DNA from 3 places in the Kaistia nematophila genome. Region 2 is predicted to be linked to each of the others. Evidence: predicted binding sites of a transcription regulator. Region 2 holds the regulator's gene; each other region holds the start of a gene.
What was found. The regulator LexA, encoded in region 2, represses DNA repair genes until DNA is damaged. The targets are predictions, from matches to a motif close to TGTTCNNNNTGTGTTCNG.
Positions count from the first base shown of each region.

Region 1 (10,087 bases), on a different contig from region 2:
GGATTTCGCGTCGCGCAATTGCTGCCGGGCGTCGGGCCGGGCACGGCCGGCAAGATGCTCGACGCCATGACGGGCGCGGTCGATCCGGTTGCGGCGCTTGTCGAGTTCAAGCCGCCGCAGAAGACGGCCGCCGACTGGCCGGCCTTCGTCGAGATGGTTGGCGCGCTGCGCGGACGGGGCATGGGCTGGCCGGCCGAGATCGAGGCGGTGCGCAACTGGTACGAGCCGCATCTGGAGCGCATCCACGAGGACGCGACGGTGCGGCTTGCCGATCTCGTGCAACTGGAGCAGATCGCTGCCGGTTTTTCCTCGCGCGAGCGTTTCCTGACCGAGCTGACGCTCGATCCGCCGGATGCCACCAGCGGCGAGGCCGGCGTGCCGCTGCTCGACGAGGATTATCTCATCCTCTCCACCATCCATTCGGCCAAGGGGCAGGAATGGAAATCGGTGTTCGTGCTGAACGTCGTTGACGGCTGCATGCCGATCGACCTCTCGACCGGCACGGCGGAGGAGATTGAGGAGGAGCGGCGGCTGCTCTATGTCGCGATGACACGGGCGAAGGACGAACTGCACCTCGTCATGCCGCAGCGCTTTTTCGTCACGCAGCAGACGCGCGGCGGTGACCGCCATGTCTATGCGACGCGCACCCGCTTCATCCCGTCCGCCATCATCGGTCTGTTCCAGCAGGTGATCTGGCCGCCGGCGCCAAGCGAGGCGCCCGGCGCCGCCGCCCAGCCGCGCGTGCCGGTCGACATCGCCGCCAAGATGCGCGGCATGTGGAAGTAGGGGCTCCTATGCCGGTGCAAGGCACCGCCCCTCATCATCCTGAGGAGGCCCGAAGGGCCGTCTCGAAGGACGCAGTGCGGCAGCGCCACGGCCCTTCACCTCTCCCATGGGGAGAGGTCGGAGCGAAGCTCCGGGTGAGGGGGTAGGGAACCACCCGAAGAGGCCGTAAACCCTCACCCGCCGCACTGCGTGCGTCGACCTCTCCCTTAGGGAGAGGTGAAGGACAGCGCCCCTCCTTTGGGCGAAGCGCCGTCGGCTCCCTCTCCCGCACGCGGGAGAGGGCTGGGGTGAGGGCCTTACTGTCGCTCGATTTCACGCGTCCGGCAGGCAGACGCGCAGGCGGTGGCCGTCGGGATCGAGGGCGACGAAGGTCGGGCCGAAGTCGAGTTCGGTCAGTTCCTGCTCGATCCGGAGCCCGCGCTGCCGCCAGTCGGCATAGAGCGTGTCGATCTTCGCCTTGTTCTCGACCATGAAGACGATCTCGCCATTGGCGCCGTTCGCCGTCGCGCTGGTGGCGGGCTTCGCCTGGGCGCGGCCCCAGAGGCCGAGCGTCATGCCGTTGTCGAGCGGCAGGGCGGCGAAATTGGGCGACGCGTTCATCGCCGGCTGGCCGAGCAGGTCGCCATAGAAGGCGGCGCTGGCCGCAGTGTCCTTCACATAGAGCAGGATCATGTTCGGGGTCGTCGTCATGGTGTTGCCTCCGTTGTCGATGGAGGCAGGTTACGCGATCCTGCTGTCAGTTTATGGCAGCATGGATGGGTGATTGATGCCCTCGGCGATCTTCCACTCCTTCAGCAGGACCTGCCGCCGGCGCGGGTAGCGCGTTTCCGTGACGACGAGTTCGGCCATCCGCTCGGTGCGGAAATGGCGAAAATCCTGACGGGTCTCGCACCAGGCGACGAGCACGCGGACCTTCTCGAAGAAGCCGAGCGCGAAGGGCCAGACCGTGCGCCGCGACCCGGCGCCAACGGCGTCGGTATAGGCGAAGGAAAGTTTGCGCTCCCGGCGGATCGCGGTGCGGATGTCGGCAAGATCGACGCCGGGCGTCTCGGCCGAACTCGTCCCCACCAGCAGCGCCGAACTGTCGAGATCTTCGCGCAGATCCTGAGGCAACACGGCGGCGATCTTGGCGAGCGCGTTGGAGGCGGCGAGCGCCAGGCGGGGATCGGCGCGTTTCGAGACCCAGCGCGAGCCGAGCACCAGCGCCTCGATCTCGTCCTCCGAAAACATCAGCGGCGGCAGCATGAAGCCGGGCTTCAGGATGTAGCCGATGCCGGCCTCGCCCTCGATCGAGGCGCCCTGCGCCTGCAGCGTGGCGATGTCGCGGTAGAGCGTGCGCAGGCTGACGCCGAGTTCGCCGGCCAGGACCTGACCGCTCACCGGCCGGCGATGCCGGCGCAGGATTTGGATCAGGTCGAGCAGGCGCTGCGAACGGGACATGGAGAGCTCCTCACACGCCATGATGCCACATATTGGCAGCATTGGCGCGGGCGGGCAGCCCACTGCTCAAGCAAGACCCTCACCCAAGCCTCTCCCGCAAGCGGGCGAGGGCTTTGGCCGGCGGGCTGCATCAGCCGCAGAGGCACTTGCGGAGGACCGAGGGGCTTTCGCCCCGTCAGGCCGGATTGCCGACGCGACTAGGCCGCTTCCTCGGCCAGGAAGCCGCCCGACTGACGCCGCCAGAGCGAGGCGTAGTGGCCGTTCAGCGCCAAGAGTTCCTCATGCGTGCCGCTCTCGATGATGCGGCCCTTGTCGAGGATGATCAGCCGGTCCATCCGCGCGATCGTCGACAGCCGGTGCGCGATGGCGATCACCGTCTTGTCGGCCATCAGGCTCTCGAACTGCTCCTGGATCGCGGCCTCGACCTCCGAGTCGAGCGCCGAGGTCGCCTCGTCGAGGATCAGGATCGGCGCGTTCTTCAGGATGACGCGGGCGATCGCGATGCGCTGGCGCTGGCCGCCGGAAAGCTTGATGCCGCGCTCGCCGACATGCGCCTCATAGCCAGTGCGCCCGCGCCAGTCCTCCAGATTGCCGATGAACTCGTGCGCATGCGCCCGCCGCGCCGCTTCCTCGACGCCGTTCAGCGTGACATGCGGCTGGCCGTAACGGATGTTATCGAGGATCGAGCGGTGCAGCAGCGACGTGTCCTGCGTCACGACGGAGATCTGCTCGCGCAGGCTCTCCTGGGTGACGCGGGCGATGTCCTGGCCGTCGATCAGGATACGGCCGCCCTCGAGGTCGAAGAAGCGTAGCAGCAGGTTGACCAGCGTCGACTTGCCAGCGCCGGAGCGACCGACTAGGCCGATCTTCTCGCCCGGTTTGATGGTGAGCGACAGGTCGTCGATGATGCCGCCGGAGCGGCCATAGTTGAAGTTGATGTGGTCGAAGACGATGCCGCCCTTGGCGACCTTCAGTTCCTCGGCGCCGGGGCGGTCGGTCAGGCGCAACGGCTTGGCGATCGACATCATGCCTTCCTGCACGGCGCCGATGTTCTCGAAGATCGCGGTGACCTGCTGGGCGACGAAGCCGGCGATGTTGGCGATCTGCCAGGTCAAGGGCAGCACCATGGCGACGATGCCGACCTCGATCAGCCCGATCGACCAGAGCCGCACGGCGATGGCGCCGGTGGAAACGACGAGGACGGCGTTGTTGAGCGCCAGGGCCAGGCCGAACAGGGTGATCAGTCGCAGCTGTCCGCGGAAGACGCTGGTGTGATAGTCGACCGCCTCGCGGACATAGTCGTCCTCCTCGCGGGCGCGGCCGAACAGCTTGACCGTGATGATATTCGTGTAGCTGTCGACGATGCGGCCGGTGATCAGCGAGCGCGCCTCCGACATCTCGACCGAGCGTCCCTTCAGGCGCGGCACGAAGATCCGGAGCAGCGTCACATAGCAGGCGAACCAGACGATCGTCGGCAGCATCAGCCAGGGATTGTTGTGGCCGAGCAGCACCAGGGCGCTGGTGCCGTAGACGGCGATGTACCAGACGGCGTTGATCGAGGAGACGGCGCTGTCGCGCACGGAAACGCCGGTCTGCATGACGCGGGTGGCGATGCGGCCGGCGAAATCATGCTGGAAGAACGACCAGCTCTGCCGCACCACGTGCCAGTGGCTCTGCCAGCGGATCAGGTTGGTGAAGCCCGACGCGATGATCTGGTTGGTGATCAGGTTCTGCACGAAGATTGCGACCGGGCGCACCAGCAGCATGAACAGCGCCATGCCGGCGAGCACGTGCCAGTGCTCGTTGACGAGCGCGGCCGGCGAGACCTGGCTCAGAAGCGTCACCAGCCGGCCGATGAAGAACGGGATGGTGGCGTCGAGCAGCGCGACGGTCAGCCCGGCGAGCAGCAGGGCGACGAAATACCAGCGCACCTGGCGGATGAAGAACCAGTAGAAGGCGACAAGGCGATCCGGCGGCTCTCCGGGCATGCCATGGGCAGTGGCCGGAATCCGTTCTTCGAAATAGCGGAACATGATGATCTCGACGGCAGGCGTGTGGGTGCAAGCGGGGCGAACGTCGCGGCGCAGAAGCGGGGCGATGAACGCGTCCGGGCATGGGGAAACGGACCCGGGCGTCGTTGGGGAAGGATGCTAGCCTGATTTGTGGCGATTCTTAAGCCATATTGCCCTTCTATTGTCCGCCGAAGACTAAATTCGATCGCAGCGGGCTGCCGGAAATAATCCGGCTCGACGGCGCGCTTCTCTCGCCGTGGCCCGCGCTCGGCGCCTGCGGCTTCAGGGTGCACGGCTTCATGGCGCAAGCCTGGGAAGTTCGCCTGTCGCGCGATTGACTCTTGCCCGGTTTGGAGTCGTATTAGATAGAACAAAACAGGAACAATACGATTGGGCAGGACAGCGACGGACGACGATGAGCACGGCGAAGGCGACCCTTTCCGCATTGCGACAGCGCATTGCCGCGATCGAGACGACGGCGAGATCCGCGCCGCCGGGCGAGATCGCGCAGGACGTCTGCACGCCAGTCATGTCGTCGCGCGCCGGCCGTATCACGCTCGACCGGGACGAGGTCGACGCCGCGCTGGGAGGAGGGCTGGCGCGCGGCGCGCTGCATGAAATCCTCGCCGCCTCGGGCGCCGACAATATTGCCGCCTCCGGCTTCTCGCTGGCCCTGGCGCTGGCCGCCGCCCCGGCCGGGCGGCCGATTGTCTGGGTGCGGCAGGATTATGCGGCAAGGGAGGGCGGCGAGCTTCATGCCGATGGCTTGCAGGCGCTCGGTCTCGATCCGGCAGCCCTGATTCTCGTGCAGTTGCGCGATCCCCTCGCCGTGCTGCGCGCCGGCGGTGAGGCGGCGCGCTGCGGCGCGCTTGGCGCTGTCATCCTCGAGCCCTGGGGCGAGCCGAAGGCGCTCGACCTGACGACGCAGCGCCGCTTCGCGCTGGCGGCGGAGGCGTCCGGCGTCACTGTCCTGCTGCTTCGCCCCGGCGCGCGGCCGATGCCGGGTGCTGCGGAAACCCGCTGGCTTGTGCGCTCCGGGCCGGCGATGCCGATGGCGATGAACGCGCCCGGCCATCCGACTTTCGACCTGACCTTGTTGCGCCATCGCCATGGCCCGCCCGGCGGGCCCTGGCGGCTGGAGTGGAACCGCGATGACAAACTCTTCAAGCGACCGGCGCTATTGCGCGATCCGGCTGCCCTTTCTCGCATCGAACCGGCTCCGCACCCTGCCGAACGCGCCCCATTCCGGCTTGCCGGCTGATCAGCCGCTTCTGATCGTCGACAAGGTGAAGGGCGCGCTCGCCCTCGCGGCCCCCGACCCGGCGGCGTTGCGGCAGGGGCTTGCCCCCGGCCTGACGCTGGCCGAGGCGCGGGCGCGCGTCTCCGGCCTGGTGGTCGCCGAGCACGATCCGGTGGCCGATGACGATCTGGTCGAGCGGATCGCCGACTGGTGCGATCGCTACACGCCGCTGGTCGCCCGCCATGGCGAGCGCGGGCTGATGCTCGACATCACCGGCGTCGCCCATCTCTTCAGGGGCGAGGCGGCGCTACTCGACGACCTGCTGACGCGGCTCTCCGGGTTGGGGTTGACCGCGCTTGGCGCGATCGCCGGGGCGCCGGCCACGGCGCGGGCGCTCGCCCGCTCGGAAGCGCGCGTGGTCATTCCACCCGGCCGCGAGGCCGAGGCCGTGCGGCCCCTGCCGATCACCGCGCTCGGGCTCGATCCGGCGCGGCTGCAGGCGCTGGCCCGCGCCGGCCTGAAGACGGTCGCCGACCTGATCGACCGGCCGCGCGCGCCGCTTGCCGCCCGCTTCGGCGCCGATTGCGTCGAGCGGCTGGAGCGGCTCGCCGGCATCGCCGAGCATCCGATCTCGCCGCGCCGGCCGGTGCCGGTGGCGCTGGCCGAGCGCATCTTCTTCCAGCCGATCGCCCATGCCGAGGATATCGAAGCGACGCTCGCCCGCCTCGCCGTCGATGTCGCCTCGCTGCTGGAAGCGCGCGGCGAGGGCGGCCGCAGCTTCGAGGCGAGCTTCTATCGCGTCGATGGCGCCGTGCGGCGGATCGAGGTCGCGACCGCCCGTCCGAACCGGGCGCCGAAGGCGATCGCGCGACTGTTTCACGAGAAACTCGATGCGCTGTCCGATCCGCTCGATGCCGGCTTCGGCTTCGACCTGATCCGGCTCGGCGCCTTTCGCTCCGAGCCTTTCGGGGCGGTGCAGGCGAGCCTCGACGGCCATGCGCTCGACGACGAGGTGGTCGCCGATCTCATCGACCGGCTCGGCGCACGCTTTGGGCCGGAACGGGTGCAGGGTTTCGTACCCGCCGATACGCATATTCCGGAGCAGCGGGCGCGGCGGGTGCCGGTCTTCACCATGGGCGCCAACACCGCCCAGTGGGAGGAAGCGCCGGAGGTGGGCGAGCCGCCCTTGCGGCCGCTCAGCCTGTTCGATCCGCCCGAGCCGGTCGAGGCGCTGGGCGAGGTGCCGGACGGACCGCCGCTCTCCTTCCGCTGGCGCCGCGTGCTGCATCAGGTGGCCCGCGCCGAAGGGCCGGAGCGGATCGCGCCGGAATGGTGGCGCGATGGCGAAAGCACGTCCGACCGCGACTATTTTCGCGTCGAGGACAGGAACGGTTGCCGCTTCTGGCTCTATCGCGAGGGGTTTTACGCCGCCGACCGGCCGCAGCCGCGCTGGTTCCTGCATGGGCTGTTCGCATGAGAAAGGAAGCAAGCCTCTCACCCAACCCTCTCCCGCTCGCGGGAGAGGGCCTTGCCGCACACAGCGGGGCGACAAGCGCAGGCGATCCCCCTCTCCCGCGAGCGGGAGAGGGCTGGGGTGAGGGTTCTTCAAGCCACACACAGACGGCAAAGACCCCATGAGCGTCTATGCCGAACTCGCGACCATGTCGAACTTCTCCTTCCTGGAAGGCGGCTCGCATGCGGCCGAGTTGATCATCCAGGCGCATGGACTGGGGCTGAAGGGGATCGGCATCGCCGACCGCAACACCTTCGCCGGCATCGTCCGCGCCCATGACGCCTGGGGCAGCGAGGACTATGGCAATGCGCGCGCCGCCGGCTTCCGCCTCGTTGTCGGCGTCCGCCTCGTCTTCCGCGATGGCACGCCGGATATCCTTGCCTATCCCAGGGATCTCGCCGCCTATGGCCGGCTCTGCCAGTTACTCAGCTTCGGCAAGCGCCGGGCGCCGAAGGGTGAATGCCACCTCGATTTCGGGGATCTCGCGGCGCATGCGGAGGGTTCGCTCTTCATCCTGATGCCGCCCGCCAGGCTGGCCGGCGACCTCGGCGCGGCGCTCGGCCGGCTCGCCGTCCTGGCGCCGGGGCGGACCTGGCTCGCCGCCGTGCTCTATCGCGGCGGCTCCGACCGGCGCCGCCTCGCCACGCTTTCCGCGCTCGCCTGGGACCACCGCGTCCGCCTGATCGCCGTCAACGACGTGCTCTATCACGCTCCGGAACGGCGGCCGCTGCAGGATATCCTGACCTGCATCCGCGAGAAGACGACGATCGAGAAGGCGGGGCGGCGGCTCGCGATGAATGCCGAGCGACACCTGAAGCCGGGCGTCGAGATCGAACGCCTGTTTCGCGACTTTCCCGGCGCCGTGGCGGAGGCGGCGCGCTTTCTCGGCCAGATCCGCTTCACCCTCGACGAGATAGAATACGAGTATCCGCACGAGACGGTGCCGGAGGGGATGACGCCGCAGGCGCATCTGGAGGCACTGGCGCGGGAGGGCGCGCGAAAGCGCTATCCGGACGGCGTTCCGGCGTCGGTCACGGCGACCCTCGACAAGGAACTCGCCATGATCGGGTCGCTCGGCTACGCGCCCTATTTCCTGACCGTGCACGACATCGTGGCGTTCGCGACCGGGCGCGGCATCCTCTGCCAGGGGCGGGGTTCCGCCGCCAATTCCGCCGTCTGCTATTGCCTCGGCGTCACCTCGGTCGACCCGAGCCAGTACCAGCTGCTGTTCGAGCGCTTCCTTTCGCCCGAGCGCAAGGAGCCGCCCGACATCGACGTCGATTTCGAGCATGAGCGGCGCGAGGAGGTGATCCAGTACATCTATGGGCGCTATGGCCGCGACCGCGCCGCCATCTGCGGCACGGTGATCGCCTACCGGACGAAGAGCGCGATCCGCGAGGTCGGCAAGGCGATGGGCCTGTCGGAGGACGTCATCCTGGCGCTCGGCGGCACGGTCTGGGGCGGCGGCTGGGGTTCGGCCGTGCAGGACAAGCACATTCGCGACGCCGGCCTCGACCCGCGAAACCCGATGATCGAGCGCGTGGTCAAGCTGGCGATGGAGCTGCGCGGCTTTCCGCGCCATCTTTCGCAGCATGTCGGCGGCTTCGTGCTGACGGAAAAGCTCCTGAACGACCTCGTGCCGAGCGGCCCGGCGGTGATGAAGGATCGAAGCTTCATCGAATGGGACAAGGACGACATCGACACCGTCAGGATGATGAAGGTCGATATCCTCGCGCTCGGCATGCTGACCTGCATCCGCAAGGCGTTCGATCTGATCGAGGAGGCGGGCGGAGCGCGCCATGCGCTGCACACCATCCCCTGGGAGGATCCGGCCGTCTACGACATGCTCTGCACGGGCGACTCGATCGGCGTCTTCCAGGTCGAGAGCCGGGCGCAGATGAACATGCTGCCGCGCCTTCGCCCGCGCGAGTTCTACGACCTCGTCATCCAGGTGGCGATCGTACGCCCCGGCCCGATCCAGGGCGACATGGTGCATCCCTATCTGCGCCGCCGGCAGGGGATCGAGGACGTCACTTTCCCGTCGCCGTCGCCCGAGCACGGCCCGGCCGATGAGCTGAAGCAGGTGCTGGGGCGGACGCTCGGCGTGCCGCTGTTCCAGGAGCAGGCGATGAGCCTCGCCATGGTGGCGGCGCGCTTCTCGCCCTCCGACGCCAACGGGCTGCGCCGCGCCATGGCGACGTTCCGCCATCTCGGCACCATGCACAAATACGAGACCATGATGGTCGAGGGCATGGTCCGGCGCGGCTATGAGCGCGAATTCGCCGAGCGCTGCTTCAATCAGATCAAGGGCTTCGGCGAATATGGCTTTCCCGAAAGCCATGCCGCGAGCTTCGCTCGCCTCGTCTATGTCTCGGCCTGGATCAAGTGCCACCACCCGGCCGCCTTCGCCGCGGCGCTTTTGAACTCGCAGCCGATGGGCTTTTATGCGCCGGCGCAGATCGTGCGCGATGCCGCCGATCACGGCGTGCCGATCCGGCCGGTCGACGTCAATGCGAGTCTCTGGGACAACACGCTGGAGCCGACGGAGACGGGGCTGGCGCTCAGGCTCGGCTTCCGCCAGATCGACGGCTTTCGCGAGGCGTGGGCGGAGGCGATCGCGGCGCGGCGTGGCGCGGGCTTCGTGGCGATGGACGATCTCGTGCGTCATACCGGGCTGGAGCGGCGTGCCTATGAAAAGCTCGCCGATGCCGACGCGCTGCGTTCGCTCGGGCTCGACCGGCGGCAGGGGCTCTGGGAAGTGCGCCGCCTGCCGAGTTCCGAAATCCTGCCGCTCTTCGCCGCCGCCGACGCGGCCGAACTCGGCCGCGAGCAGGATGCGCCGCTGCCGGTCATGCCGCTTTCCGAGCATGTCGTCGCCGATTACCAGACGCTGCGGCTGTCGCTGAAGGCGCATCCGATGAGCTTCTTGCGCGAGCGCTACACCCGTGAGCGGATCCTGTCCGCGGCGGCGATCACGGCGCTCCGGGATGGCGATTTTGCGCAAACGGCCGGCGTCGTTCTGGTGCGCCAGCGGCCGGGCAAGGGCAATGTCGTGTTCATGACGCTGGAGGACGAGACCGGCATCGTCAATGTCGT
Region 1 is NZ_JAPKNK010000001.1:762,102-772,188, forward strand. It holds gene OSH07_RS03465 (ATP-dependent helicase) at 1-786, shown strand, start outside; gene OSH07_RS03470 (VOC family protein) at 1,099-1,476, opposite strand; gene OSH07_RS03475 (helix-turn-helix transcriptional regulator) at 1,528-2,226, opposite strand; gene OSH07_RS03480 (ABC transporter ATP-binding protein) at 2,424-4,259, opposite strand; gene OSH07_RS03485 (ImuA family protein) at 4,654-5,499, shown strand; gene OSH07_RS03490 (Y-family DNA polymerase) at 5,390-6,955, shown strand; gene OSH07_RS03495 (error-prone DNA polymerase) at 7,113-10,087, shown strand, end outside.
Region 1: OSH07_RS03485 (ImuA family protein) is a predicted target of LexA. The motif match lies at 4,605-4,622, and genes of this name have one in related genera.

Region 2 (10,087 bases):
CTGGATCGCATCGGCGTCGATCGCGTGATAGAGCGCCTGACGGACCTTGATGTCCTGCAGCGGGTTTTTGTCCGTCACGTCGGATTCGAACGCCTTGGGCGTCTGGTTCATCACGAAGAAGATCGTGCGCAGCTCGCTGTTCGACAGAACCTTGAGGTCGGGAGACGCTTCAAGGCGGGGTATGTCCTGCAGCGGCGCCTGGTTGGTGAAGTCGATCTCGCCCGAGATCAGCGCCGCGACGCGCGTCGCCGCCGAGGTGATCGGCGTCATGACGATGCGGTCGACATTGTGCTGGCGCTTGTCCCACCAGTCCGGATTGACCTCGAACACGGTCTCGGCGTCGGGCTTGCGCGAGACGAACTTGAACGGACCCGTGCCGTTGGCATGGCTGGTGGCGTAACCCTCGACGCCCTTGGCGACGTCGGTCGGAGCTTCCGCCTTGTTCGTGACCAACCAGCCCTGATCGAAGATGTGGATGTTGGTCAGGTCATTCAGCAGCAGCGGGTAGTTCTCGGTGACGACGATGTCGACCGTGTAGTCGTCGACCTTGCTCGATGAGACATAGGAAGGCAGGTTGCCACGCAGGGGCGAGTTCGGGTCGCTGACGCGCTTCAGCGAGGCGAGCACGTCGTCGGCGGTAAAATCGGCGCCGTCATGGTATTTCACGCCCTTGCGCAGGTGAAAACGCCAGGTCGTCGGATTGACGACTTCCCAGCTCTCGGCCAATGCCGGCTCGATCTGCAGCTTGCTGTCATAGCGCACCAGGCCCTCGTAGACGTGGTTGAGCACCGACAGCGTGAAGGTGTCACCGAACGAATACGGGTCCATCGAGACGATGTCGCGCTGCGGCGCCCATCGCAGGGTTCCCGCCTCGGCAGGGGCGATGAACACGCCCGCCAATAGCGCCGCCAGCGCGGCTGATCTCCAAGCCATCATTTCTGTCTCCTGATCTGGAAGGAAGTCTGCCTGTTTTTTCATTGGCCCCATTCCGGGGCTGAGTTGGTCCGGAGCGTTTCCGCCCGGCCTGTATTTCTTCGATAACGCTAACGTGCACGATCCAACTGTCAATTGGGTACTAAAAATAAAATCTTCGCGTACGATAATTCAAATAAACTGTATACGATATGGCCGCCAGCTTCCGCGCGATGCGCCCATCGCGAGGCCGGGTCTCCAAGGCGCAGCTCGTTTTTGAGGCCGAGGGGCCCATCAGATCTGGTACGCTTGACAGGCCGAGCGAATTACTCGTAACAGACTGTAAAGAAAGTTACCAGACAGTAGTTGGATGGAAATGCAGGCACTCTCCGGCAGCCCACGGTTGCTGCGAAATCTCAACGAACGCGCGGTCCTGAAGCGCCTCCTCTCGGAGGGGCCGCTGACGCGCATGGAGCTGGAAGCCTTCACGGGCCTGTCCAAACCGGCGATGTCGGAGCTTCTGCGACGCCTGGAGGCGGCCGAGCTGATCCGGCGCGACGGCGAGAAGGCCGGCAGCTTCGGGCCGAAGGCGGGGCTCTGGTGCATCGAGCCGGCCTCGGCCTTCGTCGGCGGCATCGACGTCTCCGCGCATGGCATCCACGCAGCCATCGCCGACATCGCCGGGCAGACGATCGCCACGGTGAATCGGCACGGCCAGCCGGGCGAGCGCTACGACGCGCGGGAGCGTCTGGTCGACGTCATCGACGACGTTGCCCGCCAAGCCGGAATTGCTGCGCGCGACATCGATCAGCTGGTCGTCGGCCTGCCCGGCATCGTCGATACCGAGAGCGGCAATCTGCGTCGCGGCCAGCAATTGCCGAACTGGGAAGGCTTTCATATTCCCGAGGCGCTTGAAAGCGTCGTCGGCCACCGCCGCGTGATCATCGAGAACGACGTCAATCTGGTCGCGCTTGAAGAGATGTCGGCCGGCGCGGCCGAGGGCGTGCAGTCCTTCATCCTGTTCTGGATCGGCGACGGCGTCGGCGCCGGCGCCGTCATCGGCGGCAAGCTGCTGCGCGGCTACACCGGCATGGCCGGCGAACTGGGCGGGACGATGGTTCCCGATCGGCTCGCCGCGCCGGGCGAGACCGTACGCATGGCGCTGCTCGAGGACCTTCTAAGCCCGGCCTCCGTCGCGGCGCTCGCTGCCGAGCATGGGCTCGACGGCGAGGATGCCGCCGCCGCCATCGCGCGGGCTGCCGGCGGCGACGGTCATGCGGCCTTCTTTGCGGACCTTTCCTACCGGGTCGCGGCCGGGCTCACCGGCGCGATCGGCATTCTCGATCCCGAGATGGTGGTGCTGGGCGGAGCGATCGGCCACGCGGCTGGCCGTCGGCTTTCGCGCGGCGTGGCCCAGGTCCTGGCGAGACTCCCGATCGCGATGCCGCAGATCGTCCCCTCGGCTGTGGGCTCCAATGCGGTCAGGGCCGGGGCCATCGAGCTGGCGCTCGACCATGCCCGCGAGCGGCTGTTTGCCGGCGGCAGCGCCGCGCGCGGCCAGCCCTGAGAGCCCTCCCCCTCACCCCATCCATGGCGCGACTGCGCCGAAGTCGTCGCAAGGAAAAGCGCCCCCATGACATATCCGCTGAAGGTCATCGTAGTGAAAGCCCATCCCGACGAGGCGGAGCTCTATGCCGGCGGGACCTGCGCGCGACTGGCGGACAAGGGGGCGGCGATCAAGTTCCTGTCGCTGACCAATGGCGACGCCGGCCACTATGAAATGGCGCGCAAGCCCCTGAAGCGGCGCCGTGCGCGCGAAGCCTATGCCGCCGCCCGCCATCTCGGCGTGCTCGACTACGAGATCCTCGACATCCATGACGGCGAGTTGATGGCCGACATCGCGGTGCGGACGGCGATCATTGCCTCGGTGCGTCGCTGGCAGGCGGATCTCGTGATCACGTTTCATGACGAGCAGCCCGGCCATATCGATAATCGCATGGCAGGACGGGCGGTTCGCGACGCCTCGGGCTTCTTCACCAATGGCAATGTCGTGCCGGCCTACCCGCCGCTCGCGGTCGCGCCGGTCTGCCTGAAGATGACGGATTATGGCGCGTTCGCCACCCACCAGCACGAAGTGGTGGTGGACGTGGACGCCAGCATCGAGCGCAAGCTAAGAGCCTGCGCCGAGCACGCCACCCAGTTCTTCGAGTTCGCGCCCTTCGAACGTGATTTTCGCGACAAGGTCCCGGCGAGCGAGGATTGGGCCGTGCGGCGCGAATTCATCCTGACGCACTGGCATGAATTCATGTCGGCCGACGTGATGAGAGAGGAAATCCTGGCCAAGTACGGTCCGGAGCACGGCTCAAGGGTAGCCCATGCCGAGAGCTTCCAGCTCGCCGACTATGGCCGGCACGTCGATGCAGCCGCCGTGCACACGCTCCTCGGCCTTTGAAGTCGACATGGAGCACGAGGGTCCGATGCCCCCCGGCGTCCGCAGCGACGGACGCCGATCAAGCTGGCCTGATCGCCAACGCCGGGTCTAGTTCAGCCCTGCCGCCGGGTTCCGCGCCCGCGCTGCGCGGGTGTGACGTTGGTCACTCCATTCCGGCCGGCCCCGGCTGCTATGCTCGGCCGGTGCCATCCTGGAATGGATATGGACGGCGGGGGCAGTGGCGAGGAAGGGTGGGCGCAGGCGCCAGCTCCCGGGACAATCCGGGGAGATATCCTTGAAGGCGAATGACATCGCGACGATCGTGCTCAGCTACAGGGCGCAGTCGAACGTGATCGGGGCTGTCAGATCGCTGCTGGAACAGGGCGAACCCACGGGGATCGTCGTCGTGAATTCCGGTGGCGGCTCCGTCCGCAACGTGCTGCGCGCCGAAGGCATCGAGGTTCCGTGCCTCGACTATCGGGAGCGCCTGTTCGCCGGTGGCGCCCGCAACCGGGGCATAGCCGAAACCAGCGCGCGCTACGTGGCGTTCCTCGCGGCCGACTGCCGGGCCCGTCCCGGCTGGATCCAGCACCGGCTCGCGGCGCATGGGGCCGGCGCGCGGACGGTGGCCAGCGCCATCGTCAACAGCGCCCCGCAAAGCCGGGTCGCCAGCGCCGCCCATCTCGGCATGTTCATGCGCCGGCTGCCTCGGCTCCCGGCCGAGAAGACGATCCGGTTCGGCGCTTCTTATGAGCGCTCGCTGTTCGACGAGTTCGGCCTGTTCGATGAAACCCTGAGAAGCGGCGAAGACACCGAGTTCCTTGAACGGTTGCCCGCGCCCCTAAGGCCCGTGTGGGATGGGCGCATCCAGACCGAGCATCTGAACGAGACGCGCCTTCTGTCCCTCCTGCGCGACCAGTTCTGCCGCGGCGTCCGCTACGGCAAGGAGCGCCAGCAGGTCTTCGGAGCCCGCCGGATCAAGATCGCGAAAGAAATCCTGCGTCAGCCGTCGCTTGCGCTCGAATTCGCGCGCCAGGGGCTCGAGGCAGACGAACTCGCGACCGTGCTTGAAGCCATGCCGATCCTCAGAGCGGCGCTCCTGGCCAGGGCCACCGGGGCCCTGCTTTCGGGTCTCCTGCCCTCCGACCTCGGCACAGGGCGCGCCACCGATTGCCGGGAATCCCTGCATGATAACCCTTAAGCGACTGACGCAGCCGCCGCGCCATCCCTGGCTCACCCTGCGGCGCCGTCGTCCGCAGGTGTTCGCCGTCTTCAGCTACCGCTTCGACGCGCACCTCGTACCGAACCTGCTCGCCAATATCGAGCCGATCGTCGATGGCTGGGTGGCGTTCGACGATCGCGCCGCCACGGGCGTGTTCAGTTCCGAGGCGGGCCGTCGCCGCATCCTGCTTCAGGAGGCACGAAAGGCCGGCGCGGACTGGATCCTCGCCGTTGACCCGGACGAGCGCTTCGAAGCCGGCGTGCGCTCCCGGATCAGACGACTGATGGCCGAGTCCGGTCGCGTCGCCTGGGGTTTTCGCTTCCGGGAAATGTACACGCCGACGACCTATCGCATCGACGGCATCTGGGGGAAGAAGATCCGCTATTGCCTGTTCACGATGTTCGACCCGGCCGAGCGCACGGACACGGGGCTGCACGACCTCTGGTTTCCCAGGGACGGCGGCTTCCAGACAAGGCATTGCGACCTTGACCTGTATCATCTCAAGATGATTGCCCCCGCACGCCGTCTGGCGCGGCGCGACCTCTATAATTTCCTCGATCCGAACCGCGCCGACCAGCCGATCGGCTATGACTACCTGGCCGAGGAACGGGACGCCGCCTTCGAGACGATCCCGCGCAACCGCCTCTACCACCCCGCCCATGTCGACGATGGCGGCCTATGGATGCAGGATCTCGGCTCGCTCCGGAAACATCCAATCGGCGAATAGGATACGCCTGCGGCCACCTCCCACGCCGGGGTCGACAGCAGACGACGACGCCCCGCCACGCCGTGCCCAACCGCGTGGGCCACCCTAGTCGCGCGTCCCGCGCGAACCCGGCCGCGCATCGCAAGCCATCGCCTTGCAGAACACATGGGGAACAGCTATCCTGTTCGTGTTTTGTACCTTGGCGATTCTGTCGTCATCCCTGGCAAGATTGGCAGCGCGAGAACGAGATGCTCACCCGGAAGCAGTATGAACTCCTCATGTTCATCCAGGAGCGCCTCAAGGAAGCGGGCGTCCCTCCCTCCTTCGACGAAATGAAGGACGCGCTGGACCTGCGCTCCAAATCCGGCATCCACCGCCTCATCAAGGCGCTGGAAGAGCGCGGCTTCATTCGCCGCCTGCCCAACCGGGCCCGCGCGCTGGAGGTCGTCCGCCTGCCGGAGACGATGACGCCGGCGATGGCGCGGCCGAAAAAGCAGGCCTTCTCGCCCAGCGTGATCGAGGGCAGCCTGGGCAAGTCCCGTCCGGTGGAGGACGTGCACGAGGCCGGCGAGCCGGTGATCATCCCGGTCATGGGCCGGATCGCCGCCGGCGTGCCGATCTCGGCCATCCAGACCCAGAGCCATGTGATCGCCGTGCCGCCCGACATGCTGCGCGGCGGCGAGCATTTCGCCCTCGAGGTGCGTGGCGATTCGATGATCGAGGCCGGCATCCTCGACGGCGACACGGTGCTGATCCGCAAGAGCGACAATGCCGATTCCGGCGACATCGTCGTGGCGCTGGTCGACGAGGAGGAAGCGACACTGAAGCGGCTCCGCCGCAAGGGCGCTTCGATCGCGTTGGAGGCCGCCAATCCGGCCTATGAAACCCGCATCTTCGGACCGGACCGCGTCCGTATCCAGGGCAAGCTGGTCGGCCTGTTGCGCACCTACTGATCCGCCGGCTCCGCTTGATAGGCCGGCATCCAGGGACGCCGCACCGGCGGGTAGGCGGCGCGGATCTCGAAAGCGACGGCTGGGCGCGGCGCGGCTGCGGCTGTGGTTTCCGGGGCCTCGGCCGGTGGTTCTGGCGCGAGCACGTCCTCGTCGTCGGCATTTCGCTCGACGATGTCGTAGCGTGACGAGCCGCGTCCCGATGCGAGCCCGACGAACTCATCATCGGCGCCAGGAATTGACGGCTTCTGAGCATCCAGTTTCGAGGAATCTGGCTTCGGCGCATTGGGCACCGTGGCTTGCGGCGCCGGGCCCGGGGATTCCTCCTTCTCCGCGAACGACAGTGCGATCGAGCCTGAGCGCGCCAGCACATGGCGGTCTATGACGGCGGCATGGCGGGCGCAGTTTTCGGGCGCGGCGAGAGGTGTCACCACCAGCGAGGCGCGCCGGCAATCCTCCTCGAAGGCCGATCGGTCGAGCGCCAGCGCCACCTGCCGGCCGTCGGGCAACATTCCCACGCAGCCCGACGCATCGCAGCCGCCCGCCTGAACCACGCCCGCCTCCCTGGCGTCGCGGCCGTCACCGTCCGAACGCAGCCATATCTCGCTGATGAAGCGGTCCGGATCGCCCGCGACGATGCGATAGGCGCCATCCTCGCCACGGATCGCCAGCTGCTTTCCATCCGCGGCGACGAGGATGCCGGGCCGCGCCGGCATCAAGGCGAGTGCGGTGCCGAGCAACATCGGCAGGAGGCCAAATAGCCGCCAGCGCTCGTGCCAGAGCGCCAGCCAGACGAAGCCGGCGACGAAGAGGAGCAGCGCGGCGGCGCCCGGCATGGCCGCGCCGCCGGATTGACCGGACCAGAGGCTGACCGTCGCCGAGACGCCGAGCATGCCGCCGATGCCCCAATCCATCACCCAGAGCGGCAAAGCCTCGAGCCCGAAGGGCATGGCGAGCACGGAGAGCAGCGCGAAGGGCATGACGAGAAAGTCGGTCAGCGGCATCGCGGCGACATTGGCGAGGATCGACAGCGGCGCCATGCGCTGGAAGTGATAGAGCGCGAAGGGCGTGGTGCCGAGGCCGCCGAGCAGCGACGTCACCGCCATGCCGCCGACGAACAGGGCGAATCGCCGGGGGACGGCCGCCGCCCCGCTGCGGTTCCCAACGAGGCCGGGTTCGGCGCGGCGCCTGCGACGGTCGGCCAGGATCTCGAAGCCGGCGACGAGCGCCACCGTGGCGGCGAACGACATCTGGAAGCTGGCGGAAAGGATGCTCTCCGGCGTGATCGCGAGCACCAGCAGTCCGGCGAGCGCGACATTGCGCATCGAGATCGCGCGCCGGTCGAGCAGGACGGCGAGGAAGACGATCGAGGTCATGATGAAGGAGCGCTGCGCGGCGACGTCGAGGCCGGAAATCAGCAGGTAGAAGCCGCTGACCAGCAGCGCCGCGATCGCCGCCCACTTCTTGATGGGCCGCCGGAGCGCCAGCGACGGGATCAGCGCCAGCCCGGCCCTCACGCTCCAGAACACGACGCCGGTCACCAGCACCATGTGCAGGCCGGAGACCGAGAGCACATGCGCGAGGCCGGAGAGGCGAAGGTCGTCCTCGGTCTTCTCGGCCAGCCCGCCGGCGTCGCCGATGATGAGCGCCGAGGCGATGTAGCGGCTCTCGCCGTCGAGGCCGGCGACGATGCGGGCGCGGATCGCCTCGCGGACGGCCTCCAGCGGCTGGCGCAGGCGGATCGACAGCGGCGCTGGGCCGATGTCGGCCGGCCTGGCCGCGCCATAGGCGAAGCCCGTCGCGCCGATGCCGCGGAAATAGGAATCGCGGGCGAAATCATAGCCGCCCGGCAGCACTGGCCCCGAAGCCGGCCGAAGCCGCGCCAGAACGGAGACGCCGTCGCCGACATTGGGCGCCGTCTTGCCGCGCACGGTGACGGTGACCCGCTGCGGCACGGTCGTGACGCGCCTTGCGTCCAGGCTCGCGACCCGCAGCGTCAATCGGTATCCGCCACGCCGCGCCTTGCGGTCCTCGACCCAGCCCGTGACCGTCCCCGTCACCTGCCGCTCGAGCACCCGCGTCGCCAGATTGTCGGTGCGGAGCTTCATCGCGGCCGTGCCGCTCGCGGCCATCGCCAGCACGATGAGCAGGCGGACCGCGCCGGCGCTCTGCCGCCGCCAGACCGCGAGGGCCCAGAGCAGGACGGCGAGGCCCGCCAGCGCGGCGAAGGACGGCTCGGACGGCAGCGCGAAATAGATGAGGGCGCCGATGCCGAAGAGGACGGGCAGCCAGGGAAAGCCGCGCCCCGCCTCGATCTCGCGCTCCAGCCAAGCGCCGGCGCCGAGCTGCAGGCGGTCCAGCGCGGCAGCGGCGCGGGTGGCCGGCGAGGCGCCGCCCGGCACGAGCAGTCGGCGGGCGCGCAACGCGTCCGGCGGATCGCGCACCCCCTCCTTCTCGCGCGGATCGAGCTCAGTCATGCCCCCGCCTTTTCGCAGCTGGGCAAAGCGGGCCGGGCGTTTCCAAACCCGTTTGGCCCCTGCGCGACCCTATGCTACATGACCTGCCGCAGATCGCCGAGTGGCGAGACTCCATGCCCCTTGGCTTCCTTGCGGCTCCCCGCACATCGAGATCAGTCCATGTCCAAACCGGTCGTCACCCGCTTCGCCCCCTCGCCTACCGGATTCCTGCACATCGGCGGTGGCCGCACCGCCCTGTTCAACTGGCTCTATGCGAAGCATACGGGCGGCAAAATGCTGCTGCGGATCGAGGACACGGACCGCGAACGCTCGACCGAGGCCGCCATCGACGCCATCCTCGACGGCCTGAAGTGGCTCGGCCTCGACTGGGACGGCGAGACCGTGTTCCAGTTCGCCCGCGCGCCGCGTCATCGCGAGGTGGTCGAGGAGCTGCTCGCCGCCGGCAAGGCCTATCGCTGCTACTGCACGCCGGCCGAGCTCGACGCGATGCGCGAGAAGGCGCGGGCCGAGGGCCGCGCGCCGCGCTATGACGGCACCTGGCGCGACCGCGACCCGTCCGAGGCGCCGGCCGGCGTCAAGCCCGCCATCCGCATCAAGGCGCCGCTCGAGGGCGAGACGGTGATCGAGGACCTCGTACAGGGTCGCGTCGCGATCCCGAACAAGGATCTCGACGATCTCGTGCTGCTGCGTTCGGACGGCAACCCGACCTACATGCTCTCCGTCGTCGTCGACGACCACGACATGGGCGTCACCCACGTCATTCGCGGCGACGACCACCTGACCAATGCCGCGCGCCAGATGATCATCTACCAGGGCATGGGCTGGGACGTGCCGGTGATGTCGCACATCCCGCTCATCCATGGCGCCGACGGCGCCAAGCTGTCGAAGCGCCACGGCGCGCTCGGCGTCGACGCCTACCGCGCCATGGGCTACCTGCCCGAGGCGATGCGCAACTACCTGGTCCGACTCGGCTGGGCGCATGGCGACGACGAGATCATGTCGCTCGAGCAGATGGTCGAGTGGTTCGATATCGTCGATGTCGGCCGTTCGGCCTCGCGCTTCGACTTCGCCAAGCTGGAGAACCTCAACGGTCACTACATGCGGGCGACCGACGACGAGACGTTGATGAAGATCTTCCTCGACACGCTGCCCTACCTGCCCGGCGGCGAGGCGATGGAGGTGCAGCTGACTCCGGAGAAGCTGGAACAGCTCCGTCTCGCCCTGCCCGGCCTGAAGGATCGCGCCAAGACGCTGGTCGAGCTCAAGGACGGCGCCAACTTCCTGATGGTGCAGCGTCCGCTTGCACTGGACGAGAAGGCGACGACCATCCTCGACGGCAATGCCCGAGCGCTCCTGAAGGATGTGCACGAGGTGCTGGTCGGCGTGAAC
Region 2 is NZ_JAPKNK010000008.1:155,556-165,642, reverse strand. It holds gene OSH07_RS18190 (ABC transporter substrate-binding protein) at 1-936, opposite strand, end outside; gene OSH07_RS18185 (ROK family transcriptional regulator) at 1,283-2,479, shown strand; gene OSH07_RS18180 (PIG-L deacetylase family protein) at 2,546-3,364, shown strand; gene OSH07_RS18175 (glycosyltransferase family 2 protein) at 3,639-4,544, shown strand; gene OSH07_RS18170 (glycosyltransferase family protein) at 4,531-5,292, shown strand; gene lexA (transcriptional repressor LexA) at 5,520-6,224, shown strand; gene OSH07_RS18160 (ComEC/Rec2 family competence protein) at 6,218-8,698, opposite strand; gene gltX (glutamate--tRNA ligase) at 8,858-10,087, shown strand, end outside.

Region 3 (10,087 bases), on a different contig from region 2:
CCGAAGCTGCTGCTGCTCGACGAGCCGACCTCGGCGCTCGATATGTCCGTGCAGGCGGAAATCCTGAACCTGCTCGTCACGCTGAAGGCGCGCTTCGGCATGACTTTCGTGCTGGTCAGCCACGACCCGGACGTGATCGGCCATATGTGCGACCGCGCCGCGCGCATGGCGGAAGGGCGGATCGCCGCCACGTTCGACCGACCGGCCCTTGCCGCCGGCGCCGCCGCCGCGCGATGATCTCAGGAACATGGAGGGGAACGAATGAGCGACGAGGCCCTGCTGCAGGAACTTCTCGACCAGGAAAAGCGGCTGGTGTTCGACCGCTTCGACAACGACACGGCGATTGCGCTTGGCCAGCGCATCATCGAGCGGGCGCGGCTCGACGCGCTTTCGATCGTCGTGGAGATCGCCCGCGGCGAACAGCGGCTGTTCTACTGCGCGCTGGCCGGCACTTCCGCCGACAATGAATTCTGGGTCGCCGGCAAGACGGCGGTCGTGCGCCGCTACGGCCATTCCTCGTTCTACATGGGCCAGAAGGCGCGCGTGAAGGGCGTCGATTTCGCCACCGCGCAGCAGGTCGACCCGCACAAATATCTGCCGCATGGCGGCGCCTTCCCGATCATCGTCCGCCATGTCGGCATGGTCGGCACCGCGACGGTCTCCGGCCTGCCGCAGGCGGAGGACCATCGCCTGGTGGTGACGGTGATCGAGGAGATGCTGGCGGAGCTCCGCGACGGCGAGGCCCGCCCCGAGGTGTGGACGGCGTAGGCCCGGTACTCGCACCTTCTTTCACCTCTCCCTGAGGGTAAGCGCAGCTCCGGGTGAGGGTTTACGTCCTCTCCGGACGGTTCCCGGGATCCATGCAGCCGCGCCGACGACGAGCGGCGCGCTGCCTGAGGCACCTGCGCGGCCCCGATATGGATTCCTGCTCTCTTTCGCAGGAATGACGGATGTGTGGTGTCTAGGCTGCCGCTGTGCCCACGCAAGCCAGCTTCCCCGTCCTTTGGAAGGGGATAAGCTGTATCGGATCGGGCCGCTTCAGACGAAGTTGGCGCGGTCGGGGTGGTCGCGCAGCAGCGCCGCCTTCAGCTTCTCGATCGCCCGGCTCTCGATCTGGCGGACGCGTTCCTTGGAGATGCCCAGCGTCTCGCCGAGCGATTCCAGCGTCGCGCCTTCCTCGCGCAGCCGCCTCTCGCGCAGGATCCGCACCTCGCGGTCGGACAGCACCGCCATCGCGTCGTGCAGCCAGGTGACGCGCCGCTCGCTGTCGATGACGTCGCCGACCATCTGGTCGGGCAGGGGCGTCTCGTCGACGAGGAAGTCCTGCCGGTCGGAGCTGGCGGCCTCGGTGTCGTAGGCGGGGGCGTTGAGCGAGGTATCGGCGCTCGAGAGCCGCGCATCCATCAGCGCCACGTCATTGGTCGAGACGCCGACGGCGATGGCGATCTGCTGGTAGATCTGCTGGTTGGGGATCGGCACCGCGCCCTGCGAGAGCTTGGCCCGGAGACGGCGCAGGTTGAAGAAGAGCGCCTTCTGGGTCGAGCTGGTGCCGCCGCGCACGATCGACCAGTTGCGCAGGATGTAGTCCTGGATCGAGGCGCGGATCCACCAGGTCGCATAGGTCGAGAAGCGGACGTCGCGATCGGGCTCGAACCGGGCGGCCGCTTCCAGCAGGCCGACATGGCCCTCCTGGATCAGGTCGCTCATCGGCAGGCCGAAATGGCGGAAGCGTGAAGCGATGGCGATGACCAGCCGCATATGCGACGCGGCGAGCCGGTGCAGCGCCGCCTGATCCTTCACGTCGCGCCAACGCATGGCGAGATCTTTTTCCTCATCCCGCTCGAGATAGGGCGCCTGCATCGCCGCCTTGACGAATTGACGCCCAGAGATCGCCGATGTGCCCATGCGACCTGCTCCTGTCCTGGAAGGTTTCGTGCGCCCCGCTACTGACAAGACCAAGCCTACGCCGCGGTTCCGAAAAGGCGACGCACATTGGTGTGATGCAACCGTAAGAACGATGTGATGGCGACAGAGCGTCGCGGTCGCCGGGCCGCAGTCGATCCGGCGGTCCCTGAAAAGACGCATAAAAAAACGCCCGGCAAGCCGGGCGTTTTTGTCGAATTCCAAGACGGCGGGACTTATGCGGCCTCGTCGTGCTTCTCGTCGTCGCCGTCGATCTCGGCCGTGGTCTCTTCGTCGACCTTGCCGCCGCGCTTGGGGCTCTTGGCAAGGTTCTGCTCGATCTGGCGGACCGCTTCGGTCTCGGAGATCTCGTTCACGGCCGCGATCTCGCGCGACATGCGGTCGAGGGCCGCCTCATAGAGCTGGCGCTCGCTGTAGGACTGCTCCGGCTGGGTGTCCGAGCGATAGAGGTCGCGGACGACTTCGGAGATCTGGATCAGGTCGCCGGAGTTGATCTTCGCCTCGTATTCCTGGGCGCGACGGCTCCACATGGTGCGCTTGACGCGGGCGCGGCCACGGATGGTCTCGAGCGCCTTCTTGACGGTCGGTGCGTCCGAGAGCTTGCGCATGCCGACCGATCCCGCCTTCGCGACCGGGACGCGCAGCTTCATCTTGTCCTTCTCGAAGGCAATGACGAAGAGCTCAAGCTTGATGCCGGCCACTTCCTGCTCTTCGATGCCGACGATCTCGCCGACGCCATGCGCCGGATAGACGATGTGTTCGCCGGTCTTGAAATCGGAGCGCTGAGTGGTCTTCTTCAGGGTGGCCATACGCGTATCAACTCCGTTAAATTGGCGGGGCCCGGCTCGCCAAGCCAAGGGCCGGATTCGGACGAAACCCGTCTCATCCGTGGCTAAGGCAAACCCGACCGGTCCCGGAACAAGACGTTTCGGGGGCGACCCGGCCGGGGTCGCTCATCCACTGTCAGCCGATCAGGAAAACGCTCGCCCCATATGGGTTCTGTGCGCGCGCAATCAACATCGACGACGATCCATCGCCAGCGCGCCTTAATGTCGCGGCTGGACGACTTATCGCTTCAATGTTGAGGGTTGTTCACGAACAAAACACCAAAACGGTGCGGTGACGCCGTAAGTGGTTACCGACTGTATTTGTATATATATCACAAAATACCCAAAAATCAAAGCACTGCCGTCAGGGCGCGCCGGGGCGCCGCTGGGGCAGGCCGATCATCGGGTTCCGCGTCGGTCGGAGGGCGGCCGAAAGGCTGGCCCGGATCAGTCGCCTTCGCCGGGTTCGGCGGAGAACTGGGTGTCGAGCTTGTTGGCGACGCCGTCGAACTCGGCCGCTTCCGGGAGCGGGTCCTTGCGCACGGTGATGTTCGGCCACTTCTCGGCATATTCGGCGTTGAGCTTCAGCCACTTCTCGAGGCCCGGCTCGGTATCCGGCTTGATCGCCTCGGCCGGGCATTCCGGTTCGCAGACGCCGCAGTCGATGCATTCATCCGGGTGGATGACGAGCATGTTCTCGCCCTCGTAGAAGCAGTCCACCGGACACACTTCGACGCAATCCGTGTACTTGCAGCGGATGCAGTTGTCAGTCACGACATAGGGCAAGATCGTCTCCTCGGGCGAGCACGCTCCAAGCTCGCCGGCGTCGTCTGGGTAAACGCTTTAGTTGGACGGCGCAAGGATCGCGGATGCCGCAGCGCCGCTCCAAAGTCGAATGAATTTCCTCAATCTTCGTCGTCGCTTGGAAAATTCTCGCCATCGTCGTCCGAGACGGCGGAATGGAACGCGTCGAGCACCCGGCGATCACGCTTTGTCGGCCTCGGGCCGTTCCGCACCACCGGTTCGGTCAGGATCGCCGGCGGCGTCAGGTCCTCGTAGAGGCGCTGCGCCTCCGGGGCGGGACCGCGGCGCATGCCGGGGTCGAGGATCTTAACCACCCGCACCTGCCGCTCCAGAGACAGGGTGAGGACGTCGCCGGGCCGCACGAGGCGGCTCGGCGCGTCGATCTTGTCGCGATTGACCCGGACCTTGCCGCCCGTCACCAGCTTCTGGGCGATCGAGCGGCTCTTCGCGAAGCGGGCGAACCAGAGCCATTTGTCGATGCGCTGGCGTCCGGTCTCCTCGCTCATCGCCGCTCCGCGCTTGCCTCAGCCGCCGCGCTTCTTGGCTTCGAGATCCGCCTTCAACGCCGCCAGCGCCGCGAAGGGCGAGTTCGGGTCGATCGGACGCTCGCGGCGCGGCTCCTCGCGGCGGGACTGCGGCGCATTCTGGCCCTGACGGTTGTCGCCGCCCTTGCCACGGTGCTCGCCACCCTTGCCGCGATGATCATTGCCGCGATGGTCGTTGCGGTCGCCCCGCTCCGGACGCTGACCGCGCTGCTGCTGCGGGCGGCCGCCCTGGCGGCGTCCGTCGCGTTCGCCGTCCTGCTGGCGGCCACGGCCGCCGTCGCGGCCTTCCGGCTTCGCCTCGCTGGCGCCGGCTTCCGCCGGGGCGCCATGCTGCGGACGACGGTCGCGGCGATGGTCGCGCTGCTGCGGCCGGCGGTCGAAGCGGCCGGGACGCCAGACATCGATCATCTCCGGCTCGGCCGGGACGGCCGGCTCGGTGTCGCCCGTTTCGAGCGACGGCGCCTCGACGACCGGGGTCGCGTCGGCCTCCGTCGCCTCTTCGGCCGGGGCTTCCGCCGTGGTCTCGGTGACGACGGTCTCCGCCGTCTCCTCCGTCACCACCGTCTCGCCCGCCGGGGCTTCGACGGCCGCGTCGGTGGCGGTCTCGGTGGTTTCCACCGTCTCTTCCGAAACGACGGTCACGGCCGGGGCCGCTTCTTCCGCCACGGGCGCGGCCTTCGGCGGCGCCGGACGGCGATCGAGGCGATAGCCGAGCGACTTCAGCACGCCGGCGAAATCCTCGCCCGAGCAGCCGAGCAGCGAGGTCATCGCCACGGTGACGGTGAAGCCGTTGCCGTCGACGGCGCCCTCGGGCGGCACGAGATTGTCGGAGGTCGGCTTCCAGGCGATCAGCGGGCGGATGATGTCCGCGAGCCGCTCGAGGATGTCGATGCGGACGGCGCGGTTGCCGGCGATGCGATAGCCGACGACACGGTAGAGCGGGCGGGCGAAGCTCGGATCGACCGGCACCGTGGTGCGGCCGGTGGCCGAAAGCTGCGGCAGCTCGATCAGGCCCGGGGCGTCGAGGCCCTGGTTCTTCAGCGCCCAGAGCATGGCGTTCAGTGCGCTCGGGGCGGGCTTCAGCAGCGCCGGGACGTAGATGTGGTAGGCGCCGAAGCGGACGCCGAGCTTGCGCAGGCCCGAGCGGGCCTCCTGGTCGAGCGCCTTGATCTCCTCCGCGAGCTCGGAGCGCTCCAGCACGCCCTGGCCCTCGACGAGGCGGAAGGCGATGCCGCGGGCCGGACCCGAAAGCTCGACGCCGGCGAGCAGCTCGAACAGCGGCTTCAGCAGCGTCTCGATGTGGCTCTTCAGCCAGATGTCGACGCGATCCTGGACGCGCTCGCGCGCCGGGCCGGTCAGGCCCTCATCGGCGAGCAGGATCAGGCGCGGGCGCAGCGCATCGTCGGTCGCGACGATCCTTGCCACCGGCGCGCCGAGCCAGCGCAGCGTGCCGTCGGTCGACAGCAGGAATTCGGGATTGGGCGCATTGCCGATCTTCTCGGCGCGGCGTTCGATTTCGCCGGCAAGCGCCTTCTGCGCCACGGCGCCGATCGCCTTGGCGTCCGGTCCGTCGGCCTGGGGATCTGGCGTGAAGCGGAAACCCTGCAGGCTTCCGACATGCTGTCCCTCGACCAGCACATCGCCGGAGGTCGTGATTTCTGCTTCAAGCATGGCGTTTTCTCTAAGCCGCTTCATCAGTACACTTGTGCGCCGATCCACGAAACGCTGGGTGAGCCTTTCGTGGAGCGCATCGGAAAGACGATCCTCTATCGCGCGGGTGCGCTCCTGCCAATGGCGAGGATCCTTAAGCCAGTTAGGCCGGTTTGCCGCAAAGGTCCATGTCCGAATGTGCGCAATGCGGTTGGCGAGCGTATCGATATCGCCATCTGTGCGATCTGCAAAGGCGACCTGACGCTTAAACCAGTCATCCGGCACCGCCCCTTCGCGCGCGACGAAGGTGAAGATATCGCCGACCAGTTCGGCATGATTAGCCGGTGCAATGCGTCGATAATCGGGCGTCTGGCAAATATCCCACAGCAGTTCGAGCCGTTCGCGCCGGTCGGCCAGCGCCCGGATGCCGGGATCGCGGGCGAGGATTTCGAGCACCGTCACGTCTTCGGAAGGCGGCGCCTTCGACAGGCCTTCCATGCCCGGCGGCCGGTCGAGGCTGGCGCGCAGCGCGTCGATCGAACGGAAATCGAGCGCACGATTGCGCCATTGCAGCGTTCGGACCGGCATGAAGTGGTGGCTCTCGAGCGCCTCGATCAGCTCGTCCTCGAAGGGATCGACCTGGCCGGTGACGCCGAAGCTGCCGTCGCGGGTGTGGCGGCCGGCGCGGCCGGCGATCTGGCCGAGCTCGGCCGCCGTCAGCCGGCGATACTGGAACCCGTCAAACTTGCGCTCCTGCGCGAAGGCGACATGGTCGACATCGAGATTGAGGCCCATGCCGATCGCGTCGGTGGCGACGAGAAAATCGACATCGCCCGACTGATAAAGTTCGACCTGGGCGTTTCGCGTGCGCGGCGAGAGCGATCCCAGCACGACGGCGGCGCCGCCGCGCTGGCGCCGAATCAGCTCCGCCACCGCATAGACCTCGTCGGCCGAGAAGGCGACGACGGCCGAGCGGCGGGGCAGGCGGGTGATCTTCTTCGAGCCGGCATAGGTCAGCATCGACATGCGCGGCCGGGTGATCACCTCGATGCCGGGCAGCAGCTTTTCCAGGATGCCGCGCATGGTGGCGGCGCCGAGAAGCAGCGTCTCGTCGCGCCCGCGCAGATTGAGCAGCCGGTCGGTGAAGACATGGCCGCGGTCGAGATCGGCGGCGAGCTGGATCTCGTCGATCGCCACGAAGGAAACGTCTGTGTGCGAGGGCAGCGCCTCCACCGTGCAGACGCGAAAACGCGGATTGGGCGGGACGATCTTTTCCTCGCCGGTGATCAGCGCCACCGATTCCGTGCCGATGCGGGCGGCGATGCGGCCATAGACCTCGCGCGCGAGCAGGCGCAGCGGCAGGCCGATGATCCCCGAGGAATGCGCCAGCATCCGCTCGATCGCCAGATGCGTCTTGCCGGTGTTTGTCGGACCCAGGACGGCAGTGACGTTGCGCCCGCCCGCTCCGGCGCCTGGTGGTCTTGTCCGTTCATTCATATCGCGGGCAGTCTCACTTCCAGATCAACGCTTCCGAGCCTGTTCTGTATCTTATCGGCACACAAAACAGACTCGAATTCTTGCCGCAGACGGTCCCGATTAAGCTTTGGAACCTTTCTGGAACAAACGATGTCCGAATCGCTGACTCGCCGGAAATCGCGTTCTGTTCACCACCATATATGTGCCGGCCATCCGGAAGCGCCACGAAATAGTGCCGCAGCCGCCATCGCGCGGACCGGAGCGGCCCTTTCGGCGTTAACGCTTTCACCCTTGGCGCCATGCCGGCGTGGTTAGCGAAAGGTGAATGATTTCAAACCATTCCGCGCGATGCCGCTTAAGAATTCGATCGAATCCGGAACGGAGCATGGACGAATCGCTGGCGAATCGCGGTTCCCGATTCGTGCCGACTAGCGCTGGTGGGCGGTTGCCGTTCAGACCCCATCGGCAGGGCGCGCAACGGACCGGCGACAGGGGGCGTTCCGCGCGCAACCGGATTCGGGGCGTCGCGGCGTTAACGGATGGCGGCAACCATGTCGCAATTCGGGACAGGGCGAATGTATCTCGCCGACTGCCTCCTAAACGATCCTAAGGGATCGCCTCTATGCCACACGCTCTGAGGAAAGCGTAAGTCTCGTCGTAGAATTCCGGCGCGCGCGTTTTGTCCTCGGGCTCTCCTTGGGGGACAAAAATGACCATCCCCTGGCGGGCTCGTGTCAGAAGCACTCGATAGGCGTTTGCGCGATAAGTCCGACGGACCTCGTCGTTGATTCTCTGCCAAGCCGCGCCCCGGAAATTGTAGTGAGACCATCCCTGTGGGCTCTGGCGCAGGTCAGCGTCCCAGCAGACGCCGACCCAATCCAGTTCCAATCCTTGAATGTCGAACTCGGTCGCGACGTCTTCCAGGTAGTAGGAGGAGCGGACGTCGTCGTTGCCGTTCAAAAACCAGTTTTCTGGGTCAATCTTCGCCTTCACGTGCAAGCCTTCAGGCTTGAGGCGCAAGGCCCCTGACGATGCAACGAGTCCTGTTCGCTCTGTGCCACGGGCCTGAAGGCGTAGCCAACGTCTGGCCGAAGCTAGGTCGCGCGTTATGGCGAGAGGGTAATGAGTTAGCTCTGCCTTCAACGCAAAGGCGCGAGTTGAGTCGCCCTCTATGACCGCACCTACGAACTCGGAGAGCTTTTCGGCGCGATAGGAGCGCACCGAAACGGCCAAATGCAGGTCCTCGACAACGGTAGCGTTGCGTCTGCTCAGTTTTGAATTGAGATCCTGGCCCCAGCTATAGTTAGGGTGGATTATGTGGCCCGAATGATAGATATGCCAGTCGGGGAAGTGGTTCTGAAGAGCGCTGAACCATTCCACCAAGCCAGCTTCGCCAGTGTTAATCTCTTGGCCGCCGCCAATCAGGCATATGATCGTCGCCCAGTCGGTCCGGCGATCCATGACGCTGATCAAGAACTCTGGCTCTGACATGTCAAACGAGGGCATGCCTCGTTTTTGAGTCATGAATTTCTCAGCGTGCTCGCGATCCCAGGCTCGTTGGGCTTCATCAAACACGACGACGTGCTCAACGGGTGGCTTGTCGCTTCGCAGTGCCTCGTCTCTGAAGTGATGAATGTTCTGAACAAAGGAACTGACCTTTTCGAAAGCCGATTTCTTGTCCATCCGGTCGCCCCGCATGCTGGCGCGGGCGACGTCATCGCGCGCGAGCGCCTCGCGCAGGACCGTAACCAATGGTCCGTTCCCAGACAGGAAGACCGCGTGTTCCTCCGAATCGCTGTCGTTGCGAGTGGAAATGTTCAGTCCGGCCAGCGTCTTTCCGGCTCCGGGGACACCGGTTACGAAGCAAATGGCTTTACGGGAATTGGCGCGAGCCTCTTGGACAACCGCCTGCAATGCGGATGCGGTCAGTGTCAGATTCTTCGTGCCTGCGTCGGCGCGGGAAATTTCCTCGACTTTGTGACCCTGGTAGAGCGCCTGAGCGGCTTCAACAATCGTCGGAGTTGGGTGGTATCCACCTTCGGCCCAGTTGGCCATCGGTGCTTGCGGCATTTCGCCGAAGCCCTGAATAGCGTGGGGTCTAGATCGCGGATCGCCCGTCACGCTTTCAATCAGAGACGCCAAATCGCTGCCGTTGGAGAGAAGCGGGCGAGCTACCGAATCGTCGAACCAGACAACGGTGTTGACGACCGGGCTTGCGGCAGTTGCCACGACAATCGGGACAATCGGTTTGTCGTGGCTATGCTCGTGGAAGTTTTTCAAATCCAGAGCGTAGTCGAGCACCTGATCCATGGCGGCGCGATCTTGAGTTCGAGCGCCGACCTTGTACTCGATGAGAAAAATGACGTTCGCACTGTGAACGATCGCGTCTACTCTTTTTCCCATTCGTGGGATCGCAAATTCGAAGAATACGTCGCCGTCGCTGAGCGTCAGCATCCCCAACTGCTGCTTCAGCTGGCTGATCTGGCAGACCCAGGCGTTCGTTTGCTGGATCTCTAGGCTGAAATGATGCGCCTTGGTGAGGGTGCCTAAGATTGATTCGCTAGAATCGGTCAGAAACTCGCGGATGGATTTCTGATAGTAGGCTCTACGCAGCATTGGCTGTTCGCTATTGTCGAATGGAATGCAACGAACCATTCGACAACAGGCGTGACAAATGGCTTAAGCCATCCGTCATATGGATGAAAGCATAACGATCTATTAGTCGTTCGGCTTACTTATCTCCGGCTTTAAGAGCGCTGGGCAGGACTTGGCCCAATCCCCTCACTCCGCCGAGGCGCGCTGGGTCTCGGCTTCGCCGACGAAGCGGGAGGCGTGGATCGTCAGCATGCCGACCTCGGTGCC
Region 3 is NZ_JAPKNK010000010.1:149,803-159,889, forward strand. It holds gene OSH07_RS20315 (ABC transporter ATP-binding protein) at 1-237, shown strand, start outside; gene OSH07_RS20320 (heme-degrading domain-containing protein) at 262-768, shown strand; gene OSH07_RS20325 (RNA polymerase factor sigma-32) at 1,039-1,905, opposite strand; gene OSH07_RS20330 (CarD family transcriptional regulator) at 2,139-2,732, opposite strand; gene fdxA (ferredoxin FdxA) at 3,198-3,536, opposite strand; gene OSH07_RS20340 (RNA-binding S4 domain-containing protein) at 3,656-4,060, opposite strand; gene OSH07_RS20345 (helicase-related protein) at 4,079-7,246, opposite strand; gene OSH07_RS20350 (DUF2075 domain-containing protein) at 7,832-9,841, opposite strand; gene OSH07_RS20355 (DUF3108 domain-containing protein) at 10,007-10,087, opposite strand, start outside.
Region 3: OSH07_RS20345 (helicase-related protein) is a predicted target of LexA. The motif match lies at 7,354-7,371, and genes of this name have one in related genera.